2 regions of the Pseudomonas sp. NY15181 genome follow, and region 1 is predicted to be linked to the other one. Evidence: riboswitches for the same ligand, from Rfam matches in the RefSeq annotation. Region 1 holds a riboswitch; the other holds the start of a gene.

Evidence for each region. Region 1 has a riboswitch for cobalamin ahead of ACNFBT_RS13950 (CbtB domain-containing protein). Riboswitches for the same ligand answer to the same signal wherever they lie in the genome.
Region 2: it holds a riboswitch for cobalamin, as region 1 does, so the genes downstream of both, btuB (TonB-dependent vitamin B12 receptor) here and ACNFBT_RS13950 (CbtB domain-containing protein) in region 1, are expected to answer to the same signal.

Annotation. Positions count from the first base shown of each region.
Region 1 is NZ_JBLUPT010000005.1:56,767-63,849, reverse strand. It holds gene mapR (GntR family transcriptional regulator MpaR) at 1-878, shown strand, start outside; gene cobM (precorrin-4 C(11)-methyltransferase) at 1,223-1,969, opposite strand; gene ACNFBT_RS13960 (cobalamin biosynthesis protein) at 1,966-2,382, opposite strand; gene ACNFBT_RS13955 (CbtA family protein) at 2,449-3,153, opposite strand; gene ACNFBT_RS13950 (CbtB domain-containing protein) at 3,372-3,560, opposite strand; cobalamin riboswitch at 3,665-3,888, opposite strand; cobalamin riboswitch at 3,960-4,155, shown strand; gene cobW (cobalamin biosynthesis protein CobW) at 4,265-5,317, shown strand; gene cobN (cobaltochelatase subunit CobN) at 5,415-7,083, shown strand, end outside.
Region 2 is NZ_JBLUPT010000003.1:261,844-268,926, forward strand. It holds gene ACNFBT_RS09805 (MlaD family protein) at 1-406, opposite strand, end outside; gene ACNFBT_RS09810 (ABC transporter ATP-binding protein) at 407-1,192, opposite strand; gene ACNFBT_RS09815 (ABC transporter permease) at 1,189-2,334, opposite strand; cobalamin riboswitch at 2,465-2,691, shown strand; gene btuB (TonB-dependent vitamin B12 receptor) at 2,799-4,643, shown strand; gene cobO (cob(I)yrinic acid a,c-diamide adenosyltransferase) at 4,658-5,269, shown strand; gene ACNFBT_RS09830 (cobyrinate a,c-diamide synthase) at 5,496-6,788, shown strand; gene bluB (5,6-dimethylbenzimidazole synthase) at 6,802-7,083, shown strand, end outside.

The DNA of each region.
Region 1 (7,083 bases):
AAGCACTGAACCTGTGCCTGCAGGTGGTCACCCAGCCGGGCGACCTGGTCGCCATCGAAGCCCCCGCTTTCTACGCCAGCCTGCAGGTGCTGGAGCGGCTGAAGTTGAAAGCGGTGGAAATCCCCGTGCACCCGCGCGAGGGCATCGACCTCGACGTGCTCGCCGACAGCCTGGCGCGCCTGCCGATCAAGGCCTGCTGGTTCATGAGCAACTTCCAGAACCCGCTGGGCGCCAGCATGGCCGAGGACAAGAAACGCGCCCTCGCCGCCCTGCTGACCCAACACCAGGTGCCGCTGATCGAGGACGACGTCTACGCCGAACTGTACTTCGCCGCCCAGGCGCCCAAGCCGGTGAAGGCCTTCGACAACGACGGGCTGGTGATGCACTGCAGCTCCTTCTCCAAGAGCCTGGCGCCAGGTTACCGGGTCGGTTGGGTGGCCGGCGGGCGCTACGCCGAGCAGATCGAGCGGCTCAAGCTGATGACCAGCCTGTCAGCTTCGGTGCCGGCCCAGGCCGCCATCGCCGACTACCTGCAACACGGCGGTTACGATCGTCATCTGCGCAAACTGCGCCACGCCCTGGAGAGCCAGCAGCACGCGATGCTCGCCGCCGTGGCCCGGCACTTCCCCGCCGCCACCCGCGTCACCCGGCCCAGCGGCGGCTACTTCCTGTGGCTGGAGCTGCCCGAACAGATCGACGCGCTCAAGCTGTTCCAGCTCGCCCATGCCCAGGGCATCAGCCTCGCGCCCGGGCCGATCTTCTCGGCAACGCGGCGTTTCGGCCACTGCCTGCGCCTGAACTACGGCCATCCATGGACAGCCCGTAGCGAACAGGCCATGGAAACCCTCGGACGGATCATTCACTCGCTACAGGGCTGATCGTTGTAGGACTGCTCCGCACATTCGGAAAGGATCTGTACCTGTGCGGCGGTTTGTCGCAGGAATACCCTGTCAGGCAGGAACCCGGACGAGGGAAGAGGTCATGGATGCGGAAAATCTCACGATCCTGCTGACGGTGTGCGCCGCCCTTGGCGTGCATTGGGGCGTGCGCTGGTACCTGCGGCGGGGGATGCCGCCGCGCGGGGATCAGTGGAAGGCCTGAGCGGCTCTTCGTAGGACCGAGGGGGACGCCCAGTCCTTGCTCGCGAACAGAGTTTCCTGGAGGCACCAGAGCTGGGCTGTTCGCGAGCAAGCTCGCTCCTACAGGAAGCAAAGCCCGCGCTCTACGGGCGATACAGATGCGCATGCCCCGCGCTGTACAGCGACGAATCGGCAAAACCCTCCGCCCCCAGCACCTTGCCCACCAGAATCAGCGCCGTGCGCCGGAAGCCCTTGGCGGCGGCCTTGGGCAGGATATCGCCGAGGGTGCCGGTGACCTGGTCCTGGTCCGGCCAGCTGGCGCGGTGAATCACTGCGATGGGGCAGTCCGCGCCGTAGTGCGGCAGCAGTTCGGCGACGATGTTCGACAACTGCCCGACGCCGAGATGAATCGCCAGGGTCGCGCGGTGCTGCGCCAGCTCGGCGAGGGATTCGCCTTCGGGCATGCGCGTCTTGCTTGCATAGCGGGTCAGGATAAGCGTCTGGGAAATGTCCGGCAGGGTCAGCTCGCAGCCGAGGATCGCCGCGCAGGCTGAAGTAGCGGTGACGCCGGGGACGATCTCATAGGCAATGCCGCGCTCGCGCAGGTGGCGAATCTGCTCACCGATGGCGCCATACAGCGACGGGTCGCCGGAGTGCACCCGCGCCACGTCCTTGTCCTCGGCATGGGCTTGCGCCAGCAATGCGATGATCTCGTCCAGGTGCAGCTCGGCGGTATTCACCACGCGCTCGGCACTGTGCCCCTCCAGTACGGCCGGCGGCACCAAGGAGCCTGCGTAAAGGATCACCGGGCAGCTGCGGATCAGCCGCTGGCCCTTGACCGTGATGAGCTCGGGATCACCGGGGCCGGCACCGATGAAATAGACCGTCATGGCAACTCCTGGGATTCAACGGGGACAAAGGCCAGCGCGCAGGTGGCCTGATCGCTGCGGCGCTTGCCCACCAGCAGCCGTGCCGACGCACCGCCCTGGGCTTCGGCCTGCAGCAGCGCGGCCGCTTCGGCGACGCTAGCGCTGCCGGTGGTTGCACGCACGGCCTCCGATGGATGATCGAGTCGTTTTTCGCAGGCTGCCAGCTCCTGCGGTGTGAACAGCGCCAGCGGCAGGTCGAGCGCGGCAGCCAGGGCGGCCAGCCCTTCCTCGTCAGCCTTCAGCGTGGCGCTGGCCAGCGCGGTGAGGTTCGACTCGTCGAGCCCGGCCTCGGCCAGCGTATCCCGCAGCAAGGCACGCAGTTCATCGAGTGGGCAGCCCCGGCGGCAACCGAGGCCGGCAACCAGCGTCATCATCACTCTCCTCTAAATAAAAACCCCGCAGGCGGCTGGGCCGGCTGCGGGGTCGAGCATAGCGGTGAATCAGGCTGAAGGGGCGAAACGGCGGAACAACCAGGCAGCGACGAGGCCGAGCGCCGCCCAGAACACCGCATTGGTGACCAGCGAGGCGACGATGAACTCGTGGGCGAGGCTTTCCGGCGCGAGGCTGGAATGGACTTCCGGCTGCGGCGCGCCGATCACGTGCGGCACCACCAGCAGCGCGACACCCACGCCACGCAGCAACCCGTTGCGGCTGAACACCAGCAGCGCGAGGCCGGCGGCGGTGGACGCCGCGGTGCCGATCCACCAGGTCTGGCGCAGGTTCAGGTCGGCGGCGGCGGTGCCGGGGACTTCCGGCGGCAGGCCGAGGGACGGCGCCAGGGTGAACACGGCGAAACCGGCCAGGCCCCAGAGCAGGCCTTCGGAGGTCTTGCCCGGCTCGCGCAGGGTGAACAGGCCAGCCAGCATCAGGGCGAAGCCCACCGCGACCACCAGGTTGCCGCCGGTGGTGGACAGGATGCGCTGCCAGCCGTCTTCCGGCTCCCAGGCTTCCGCGTCATGGTGGTGGCCGGCGGCGGCACCGTCGGCGTGCTCATGGCTGTGTTCTGCCATCGCTACCGGTTCGGATTTTTCATAGGTCTCCGCCTTCAGAATCAGCGGGGATACCCACAGCAACTGGACCAGGGTCAGCACCAGCGCCGCGATCAGACCGGCGAAACCGGCGGTCTGGGCAATTCGTTTGATCATTTTTCCTTTCCTGTTTTCCGGACTCCCGAATCGAGCGAGCTAGAGCCAGGCAAGGCCGAAACGACCTCCGGGAGTAACAGCCGTAGGCTGGCCCGAAGGGCGAGCGGCAGCGAGTCAGGAGCGCCGTGGACGCGGAGTTGACTCCGGTCAATGAGCAGTCCACGGCGATTCTCCAACGCAGCATGGCCGACGCGCAGCCGATTGGACTCAGAACCGCATCAGTGGCAGGGGAAACCGGCGCTATGGCGGGTATCGTGGGCGGCGTTGTGCACCGCTTCCAGATGCGAGAAACCGGCGAAATACACCAGCAGCGCACCGAGCAGGCTGGCGCCGACGGCCAGGGCGATGCGCTTGGAAAGGGGGATGGAAGTGCTCGACGCTTGTTGCGTGAGGATGCTGCTGGACATGAACGTTCCCTCTGATCAATCAAAGTAAGAGAACGCAGAGGTTGAACGCATTCGAACGCGCCACAAGGTCGCGCCACGGCCTGCGCCCGCCCACCGCGGGTTTGCCAAAACGAAGGGTTCCAGGCCGGTCTCCGGGCTTGCGACGCCAGCGGAGAAACTCCGGCTGGGCGGGTCAGCCTTCCCATGCATTTCCTGCACAGTGGCTACTGACGACCCTCGATGCGCTTACCGTTGCGGGGGCAGCGCCGGACTGGTCCTTGCGGACGCACCGGCTTCCCGTTTCACCTCGCGCGCGTCGGCGCGAGACACCTGAAACCGCGCTAGCTGACCACGAAGCCCCGCGAGCGTCAACCGCGCGACAGCCGATCCCCGGCGATTGACCGCCCCGCCATCGCTGCGTAGCCTTCCTCCCTTCGAGGTTCTCCGGCGCTGGCCGGAGCTAAGAGGGAACGTGGAAATCTTCGGATGCGCCACGGCTGCCCCCGCAACTGTGAACAGCCTGTTCTTTCACGCGCCACTGCCGACTGCGGCGGGAAGGCGAAAGGACATGACAGGGCTGTGAGCCAGGAGACCTGCCTCGACCAGCATCACGACAACCGGGCGGGGTGATCCGGTGGCGACCTTCGTTGCGCGGCGAACCCGCGCGCGCGCCCTTCATCCGCGCTCGCTCATTGCAAAGACCGACTTTCGCTTGCGAGGCGCGCATGAAAACCCTGGCCAAACTCCCCGTCACCATCGTCACCGGCTTCCTTGGCGCCGGTAAGACCACCCTGCTCCGCCACATGCTCGACAATGCCGAAGGCCGTCGCATCGCGGTAATCGTCAACGAGTTCGGCGAGCTGGGCATCGACGGTGAAATCCTCAAGCAGTGCTCCATCGGTTGCAGCGAAGAGGAAGCGGTCGGCCGCGTCTTCGAACTGGCCAACGGCTGCCTGTGCTGCACCGTGCAGGAAGAATTCTTCCCGGTGATGCGCGAGCTGGTGGCGCGCCGTGGCGACCTCGACCAGATCCTCATCGAGACCTCGGGCCTCGCCCTGCCCAAGCCGCTGGTGCAGGCCTTCCAGTGGCCGGAAATCCGCAACGCCTGCACCGTTGACGCGGTGATCACCGTGGTCGACAGTCCGGCCGTGGCCGCCGGCACCTTCGCCGCCCATCCCGAGCAGGTCGACGAGCAGCGCAAGCAGGACCCGAACCTGGACCACGAATCGCCGCTGCACGAACTCTTCGAAGACCAGCTGGCCAGCGCCGACCTGGTGGTACTGAACAAGGCCGACCTGCTGGACGCAGACGCCCTCGCCCGCGTACGCGCCGAAGTCGCCGAGGAGCTGCCGCCGGCGGTGAAGATCGTCGAAGCCAGCGCCGGCCAGCTGCCGCTCTCGGTGCTGCTGGGGCTGAACGCCGAGGCCGAGCTGCACATCGACAGCCGCCCCACTCACCACGACCACGAAGGCCATGAAGACCACGACCACGACGAGTTCGACTCCTTCCACGTCGACCTGCCGGAAGTGGAAGAGCGCGCCCTGCTCGACGCGCTGAACGCGCTGGTCGAGCGCCACGCCATCCTGCGCATCAAAGGCTTCGTCGCCATCCCCGGCAAGCCCATGCGCCTGCTGGTACAGGGTGTCGGCAAGCGCTTCGACAAGCACTTCGACCGCGCCTGGCGCAGCGATGAAACCCGTGGCACCCGCCTGGTCGTAATCGGCCAGGAGCTGGACCAGGCCGTCATCGCCAACGAGCTGCGTACCGCCCTCTCTTGATCTTGTAGGAGCGAGCTTGCTCGCGAACGGCCTCGCAGCGGGGTTTGGTTCGCGAGCAAGCTCGCTCCTACATGAAGCCCTACACCGAGCAAGCCTCATGCACCTGCTGCGCACCCAACCCGGCGGCTTCGTCCCCGACGACGGCATCGCCCACCTGGCCCAGACGCCCGCCGAGCTGGTGATCCTCTGCAGCGGCGACTCGCACCTGGCGCTGCTCGCCGAGGCCGCGCGCGAGCTGCCGGAGGACTACCCGAGCCTGCGCCTGGCCAACCCCATGCAGCTGCAGAACCACGCCTCGGTGGACCTCTACGTCGACGAGGTACTGCAGCACGCCAAGGTCATCCTGATCTCGGTGCACGGCGGCGTCGGCTACTGGCGCTACGGCATGGAGCAACTGGCGGCGCTGGCCGAGCGCGGCGCCACGCTGATCGCGGTGCCCGGCGACGACAAACCCGACCCCGAACTCACTGCCCTCTGCAGCGTCCCGCCGCAGGACGCCGAGCGCCTCTGGCAGTACCTGCGCCAGGGCGGCATGGACAACGCCCGGCAGTTCTTCACCTGCCTGGCCAACCGTCATCTGCAACGCGACTACGCCTGGAGCGAGCCACGGATACTGCCCCGCGTGGCGGTCTATCACCCGCAGCTCGGCAGTTGCGACCTCGCCCGCTGGCAGGCCGACTGGAATCCCGAGTGCCCGGTCGCCGCATTGCTGTTCTACCGCACGCACCTGCAGGCGGCGAACACGGGTTTCATCGATACCTTCTGCTCACGCCTGCAAGCCCAGGGCATCAACCCGTTGCCCGTCGCCGTGGCCAGCCTCAAGGAATCCGCCTGCCTCGACGCAGTGGAAAACCTGCTGGACGCCGCCGACGCCGAGCTGATCATCAACACCACCGGCTTCGCCCAATCGAACCCGGAGGCGCCGCAGGAGCGCCCGTTCAAGCGCGACGTGCCGGTGCTGCAAGCCATCTGCTCGCTGGACAACCTCGACCTCTGGCGCGCCAACCCGCAGGGTCTCGGGCCACGCGACCTGGCCATGCACATTGCGCTGCCGGAGCTGGATGGCCGCATCATCACCCGGCCGATCAGCTTCAAGGGCCTGGCGTGGCGCAGCGAGCGCAGCCAGAGCGACGTGGTCTGCTATCTGCCACACCTGCCGGGCATGGACTTCGTCGCCGAACTGGCGCGGCGCTGGATGCTGCTGGCGCGCAAGGCCAATGCCGACAAGCGGGTGGCGCTGATCCTGGCCAACTACCCGACCCGCGACGGGCGCATCGGCAACGGCGTCGGCCTGGATACACCGGCCGCCGCGCTGAACATTCTTCGCGCGCTGGAGACCCAGGGCTACCCAGTCGCCGGCCTGCCCGATTCCGGCACGGCGCTGATCCATCAACTGCTCGGCGGCGTCAGCAACGACCTCGACAGCCTCGACCTGCGCCCCTGCGCGCAGAGCCTCGCGCTGGACGACTACCTCGCCTGCTTCGCGCGTCTGCCCGAGGCCAACCAGCAAGCCGTGCGCGAGCGCTGGGGCGAGCCGCAGCAGGACCCGATGTTCCGTGGCGGACGGATGATGGTCGCCGGCCTGCGCTTCGGTCTCGGCTTCGTCGGCATCCAACCGGCGCGCGGCTACCAGCTCGACGCTGCGGCGATCTACCACGATCCGTCGCTGGTGCCGCCTCACGGCTACCTCGCCTTCTACTTCTGGCTGCGCGAGGTGTTCGGCGCCGACGCGGTGGTCCACGTCGGCAAGCACGGCAACCTCGAAT
Region 2 (7,083 bases), on a different contig from region 1:
TGGTCTTGATCACCGGGATGCTGCCGTCCTTGCTGACCAGCGGCGGGCTGTTCTGGGCGGTGCTGGAGAGCTGGATGATGGACTGGCCGGTGACGCCGGTCAGTGCCAGCTTGGCGCGGGTGTCTTCGCGGATCGGCGTGCTTTCGTAGACGCGGATGCGCGCACTGACCTTGCTCGGGTCGTTCGGGTCCAGGCGCAGGGACACCACGTCGCCCACACGGATGCCGCTGTACTGCACGGAGCCGCCTTCGGAGAGGCCGCTCACCGCCTCGTTGAAGATCACGTCGTAGAACTTGAACTTCTGGTCGTTGGCCGACTGTGACAGCCATAGCGCGAAAAGCAGTGCGCCGATCGAGACGATCAGGGTGAACAGGCCGATCAGCACGTGATGGGCACGGGTTTCCATTCAGTTTTCCTCCCGCAGGTGCTCTGTGGCCTGCAGCGCGGCACGGCCCCGCGGGCCGTGGAAGTAGTCCTGCACCCAGGCGTCGTCGGTGCCGGCGACCTGTTCCAGCGGTCCGACCACCAGTACGCGTTTCTGCGAGAGCACGGCGACGCGGTCGCAGATGGTGTAGAGGGTGTCCAGGTCGTGGGTGACCAGGAACACGGTGAGGCCGAAGGCGTCGCGCAGGGTCAGGATGAGTTGGTCGAAGGCCGCCGCGCCGATGGGGTCGAGGCCGGCGGTGGGCTCGTCGAGGAACAGGATGTCCGGGTCCAGCGCCAGGGCGCGGGCCAGGGCGGCACGCTTGACCATGCCGCCGGAGAGCTCGGCAGGGTACTTGGCGCCGGCATCCGGTGGCAGGCCGGCGAGGGAAATCTTCACCTTGGCCATGAACTCGGCATCGGCTCGGGACAGCCCGGCGTGCTCGATCAGCGGCAGGCAGATGTTCTCGCTGACGGTCAGCGAGGAGAACAGCGCGCCGTTCTGGAACAGCACGCCGAAGCGCCGTTCCACCTTCGAACGCTGAAGCGGGGATAGCGCTGGCAGGTTCTGGCCAAACACGTGGACGCTGCCTTCGCTGGGCTGGCGCAGGCCGATGATGCTGCGCAGCAGCACGGACTTGCCGGTGCCCGAGCCGCCGACCACGCCGAGGATCTCGCCCTTCATTACGTCGAGGTCGAGGTGCTCGTGCACGGCGTGGCTGTCGAAGCGGTTGGCCAGGTCGCGGACGACAATGATTGGCTCGCTCACCAGCCCATCTCCATGAAGAACAGGGCGAACACCGCGTCCAGCAGGATCACCACGAAGATCGACTGGACCACGCTGGAGGTGGTGTGCTCGCCCACCGACTGCGCGCTGCCGCTGACGCGGAAGCCTTCCAGGCAGCCGATCACGGCGATGATGAAGGCGAACACCGGGGCTTTGACGATGCCCACCAGGAAGTGCTGCACGGCGATGTCGTTCTGCAGCATGTAGAGGAACATTCGCGGCGAGATATCCAGTGCCAGGGCGCAGACCACGCCGCCGCCGAAGATGCCGGAGATCATCGCCAGGAAGGTCAGCATCGGCAGCGTCAGCAGCAGGGCGAGCACCCGTGGCAGCACCAGCAGTTCCACCGGGTCCATGCCCAGGGCCTGGATGGCGTCTATCTCCTGGTTGGCTTTCATCGAGCCGATCTGCGCGGTGAAGGCGCTGGCGGTGCGGCCGGCCAGGAGGATGGCGGTGAGCAGCACGCCGAATTCGCGGAGGAAGGCGAAGCCGACCAGGTCGACGGTGTAGATCGCCGCGCCGAACTTCTTCAACACCGTGGCGCCGAGGAAGGCCACCACTGCGCCGACCATGAAGGTGAGCAGGGCGACGATGGGCACGGCGTCCAGCCCGGTCTGCTCCATGTGTGCGGCCAGCGAAGTGAAGCGCCAGCGACGCGGGCGCAACAAGGTGCGCGCCAGGGTCTGCAGGGTCAGGCCGATGAAGCCCAACCCGCCGATCACATGGCCACGGAAGGCTAGGGTAGCGATGCCGATGCGTTCGAGGACATCGACGATGGCGTTGCCCGGGGGCGGCTTGCGTTCGTCCAGACGGCACTGGGTGATGGCGCTGCCCACGGTGCGCAGCAGGGCCAGGCGCTCGGCGGGCAAGTTGCGGGTGATCTGGTCGAGCTGGTCCATGCGCGCGCCGCCGATGACTTCGGCGAGCAGCGCCGCACCAGCGGTGTCGAGGGCGCCGAGGCCACTGAAGTCCAGCGCGGCGGGTTGGTCACCGTGACGCACGCCGGCGACCTGGGACTCCAGGGTGCTGAAATGCGCCAGCGTCCAGTCGCCGCTGACGTGCATCAGGGGAGGGCTGGAACGGCTATCGAGCTGGAGTTGGCCGGGCTGGGCGGTTGTCGTCATGAATCGCATTCTAGCGAAGTTCTGCGGTGCAACCAGTTGACTTATGTTTCCTCCCTTGGACGCTCTGGCACGGGCCTCGTCGGAGGGCGCGACAGCCTGTTCAATTGACGCCCCAGGCCGCGAGCCTCTAAGCTGCGCGCCTGCTTCAGGTGCCCCCGGCGTGAGTCGGGGGTGAAACAGGGAAGCCGGTGAATTCGGGCCATGCGGTCCGACCAGTCCGGCGCTGCCCCCGCAACGGTAAGCGAGCATCGAGCCGCATTTCGCCACTGTGCCCTCGGCATGGGAAGGCGCGGTTTCAGGAGCCTCTCACGGCCCCACTCGCAAGCCCGGAGACCGGCCTGTTGCAAGCCATGGCATCGCGGGAGGCGCTGTCGATCGCTCCGGCCAGCTGCCGGCGCGTTACCGTCCTCCGCCTGCCTTTTCGGGTCAGAGCCGCGCGGGTGAGAGCGGCGGAGTAAGTTAACGTGAAGCATTTATTCTCTTGGCCGACAGCGCTGGCGCTGGGCGGCTTTTCCTGTATCGGCCTTGCGGCCGACGAAACGCCGCTGGCGCTCGACGATCAACTGGTGACCGCCACGCGCACCGAGCAACGCACCGGACAGAGCCTCGCCTCAGTCAGCGTGCTGGACCGCGCGGACATCGAACGCGCCCAGGCGCAGTCGGTGCCCGACCTGCTGCGGCGCTTGCCGGGCATTTCACTGAGCAGCAACGGCGGGCCCGGCAAGGCCACCAACCTGTATCTGCGCGGCAGCGAATCCGACCATGTGCTGGTGCTGATCGATGGCGTCAAGGCCGGCTCGGTGTCCTCCGGCGGCGCGTCGTTGCAGGACCTCCCGGTGGCGCTGATCGAACGCATCGAAGTGGTGCGCGGGCCGCGCTCCAGCCTGTATGGCTCCGAAGCCATCGGCGGGGTGATCCAGATTTTCACCCGCCAAGCCGTGGAGCAGGGCTTCAAGCCCTGGGCCTACGCAGGGGCGGGCAGCCAGAGCACCTATGAAGGCAGCGCCGGGGCCTCGGCCGGCAACGGGCGCGGCTGGTTCGCCCTGGGCGTGTCCAGCCTGGATACCGCCGGCATCGACGCCAAGGCCAACGGCGCCAGCGGCCACGAGCCGGACAGCGACGGCTACCGCAACCTCTCAGGTTCGCTGCGCGCGGGCTACCGCTTCGACAGCGGTCTGGAGCTGGATGGCAGCCTGTTGCAGAGCGACTCGCACAACGACTTCGACACGGTGAACAGCCGCCGCACCCAGGGTTTCGACGCCTACAACGACGGCGTACAGCGGGTGATCGGCGGCCGCGCGCGGTTCGCCCCGCTGGAGCCCTGGCACGTGAGCCTGTCCGCCGGGCGCAGCGAGGACAAGTCCGACGCCTACCAGGACGGTGCCTTCTACTCGCGCTTCGACAGCCGCCGCGACACCGCGTCCTGGCAGAACGACCTGGACCTCGCGCCCGGCCAGACCCTGACCCTGGGCTACGACTGGCAGCGGGACGAGCTGAGCAGCTCCGCCGACTACGCGGTGACCTCCCGCGACAACCGCGGCACCTTCGCCCAGTACCTGGGCAGCGCGGGGCGCCATGACTGGCAACTGAGCCTGCGCCACGACGACAACCCGCAGTTCGGCAGCCGCAACACCGGCAACCTCGCCTGGGGCTATGCGCTGACCGAGGCCGTACGGGCCTTCGCCAGCTACGGCACGGCCTTCAAGGCGCCGACCTTCAACGAACTCTATTACCCCGGCTACGGCAATCCCGACCTGGACGCGGAAACCTCGCGCAGCGTGGAGCTTGGCGTGGACGGGCGCCACGACTGGGGGCACTGGGCGGCGAATCTGTACCGCACGGTGGTCGACGACCTGATCGCCTACGATTCGGCACTGCGGGCGCCGGACAACATTGACCAGGCGCGCATCCGTGGCATCGAACTGCAACTGGGCAGCCAGTGGCGCGACTGGGTGTGGAACGCCAACGCCAGCCTGCTCGACCCGGAAAGCCGCGCCAGTGGCAGCCGCGGCAATGACCTGCCGCGCCGTGCCCGGCAACTGTTCAACCTGGACCTCGACCGGCGCTTCGACGCGCTGAGCCTGGGCGCCAGCCTGCATGCCGAGGGTCGCCGCTACGACGACCTGGCCAACCGCAATCGCCTGGGCGGCTTCGCCACCCTGGACCTGCGCGGCGAATATGCGTTGAGCCCGGAGTGGCGCCTGCAGGCGCGCCTGAGCAATCTGTTCGACGCCGACTACCAGACCACCCTGGGCTATGAGCAGCCCGGCCGCGCCGTACTCTTCGGCGTGCGCTACCAGGCCCTTTGAGAGGAGAGACACCGATGAGCGAATCCCCGGAAAAGGACGAGCGCCACCGTTCGCGCATGCAGCGCAAGAAAACCGTGGTCGACGAGAAGATCGCCCAGGCCCAGGGCGAGCGCGGCGTGTTCCTGGTCCACAGCGGCAACGGCAAGGGCAAGAGCAGTTCGGCCTTCGGCATGGTCGCCCGCGCGTTGGGCCACGGCATGAAGGTGGGCGTGGTGCAGTTCATCAAGGGCGCCGTCACTACCGGCGAGGAGGCCTTCTTCCGGCGCTTCCCCGAGGAGGTCAGCTACCACGTGATGGGCGAGGGCTTCACCTGGGAAACCCAGGACCGCCAGCGCGACATCGCCAAGGCCCATGAAGCCTGGGAGGTCGCCCGCCGGTTGCTGAGCGATCCGCAGGTCGGCCTGGTGGTGCTGGACGAGGTGAACATCGCGCTCAAGCATGGCTACCTGGAGCTGGATACCGTGCTCGCCGATATCGCCGCCCGCCCGCCGATGCAGCATGTGGTCGCCACTGGGCGCGGCGTGCTGCCGGCGATGGTCGAGGCGGCCGACACCGTGACCGAGATGGGCCTGGTGAAGCATGCCTTCAAGGCCGGGATCAAGGCGCAGAAAGGGGTGGAGTTCTGATGTTCGTGGCTGGCCCTCACCCCAACCCTCTCCCAAGGGGAGAGGGGGCAGTTGGGTGCTTCATGCATCAATGGTTTGAGTTGATCAACCACTGTGCTGCCGTGTCGTCCGTCCAAAGTGCTGGCCGGCGAGCGCCGTACTTTGATGACACGCCGAACGGCGCCCTCTCCCTCCGGGAGAGGGCTGGGGTGAGGGCGCTCTTTGCCTCGATGATGGAGTCCCATTGATGCAAAGTCGTCATTGCCCCGCACTCCTGATCGCCGCGCCCGCCTCCGGCCAGGGCAAGACCACCGTCACCGCCGCCCTGGCGCGCCTGCACACGCGCCTCGGACGCAAGGTGCGGGTGTTCAAGTGCGGCCCGGACTTCCTCGACCCGATGATCCTCGCCCGCGCCAGCGGCGCGCCGGTCTACCAGCTGGACCTGTGGATGGTTGGCGAGGCCGAGAGCCGCCGGCTGCTCTGGGAGGCCGCCGAGGAGGCCGAACTGATCCTGATCGAAGGTGTGATGGGGCTGTTCGACGGCTCGCCCTCGGCCGCCGATCTCGCCCGTTGCTTCGGCGTGCCGGTGATGGCGGTGATCAACGGCCAGTCCATGGCGCAGACCTTCGGCGCCCTGGCGGTCGGCATGGCCACCTACCAGCCGGACCTGCCGTTCTCCGGCGTGCTCGCCAACCGCATCGGCAGCCAGCGTCACCGCGACCTGGTGCGCGACAGCCTGCCGGAGTGGATTCGCTGGTATGGCGCGTTGCCGCGCGACGCCGAGGTGGAACTGCCCAGCCGCCACCTGGGCCTGGTGCAGGCCGATGAACTGGCCGACCTCGACGCGCGCCTGGATGCCGCCGCCGATGTCCTGGCCGCCAGCGCCAGTACCGAGCTGCCGGCGCCGGTGAGCTTCGCCGCACCCGAGCCGCGCACTGCGCAGGGCCGCCTCGACGGCGTGCGCGTCGGCGTGGCGCGGGACAACGCCTTCGCCTTCCTCTACCAGGCCAATCTCGACCTGCTGCGTGAACTGGGCGCCGAACTGGTGTTCTTCTCGCCACTGCGCGATGAAGCCCTGCCCGAGGTGGACAGCCTCTACCTGCCCGGCGGCTACCCGGAGCTGCACCTGCGGGCGCTGGCGGAAAACCAGGCCATGGCCCAGGCCATCCGTGCGCACCACGCTGCCGGCAAGCCGATCCTGGCCGAATGCGGCGGCATGCTCTACCTGCTCGATGCGCTCACCGATGTGGCGTGTGAGCGCGCCGAACTGCTCGGCCTGCTGCCCGGCGAGGCGCGCATGCAGAAGCGCCTGGCGGCATTGGCGCTGCAGGCGGTGACGTTGCCGGAAGGCACCCTGCGCGGCCACACCTTCCATCATTCGCTGCTGGACAGCGCGGAACCACCGCTGGCCCGGGGCGTCTGTCCGAACGACAAGCCGGTGGCCGAGGCGGTGTTCCGCCGTGGTCGCCTCACCGCGTCCTACATCCACTTCTACCTGCCGTCCGACCCGGACGCCGCAGCGGCGTTGCTCAGACCATGAAGAACTGCAGACCATGACCGACCACGCCTACAGCCCTGAAGAGCGCGCCGCGCTCTACCGCGCCATTGCCGAGCGCCGCGACATGCGCCACTTCAGTGGCGGCGAGGTGGCGCCCGAACTGCTCGCCCGCCTGCTGGAGGCTGCACACCAGGCGCCCAGCGTCGGCCTGATGCAGCCCTGGCGCTTCATCCGCGTCACCCGTCCGGAACTGCGCCAGGCGATCCACCGTCTGGTGGACGAGGAGCGCGTGCGCACCGCCGAGGCACTGGGCGAGCGCTCCAACGAATTCATGCGG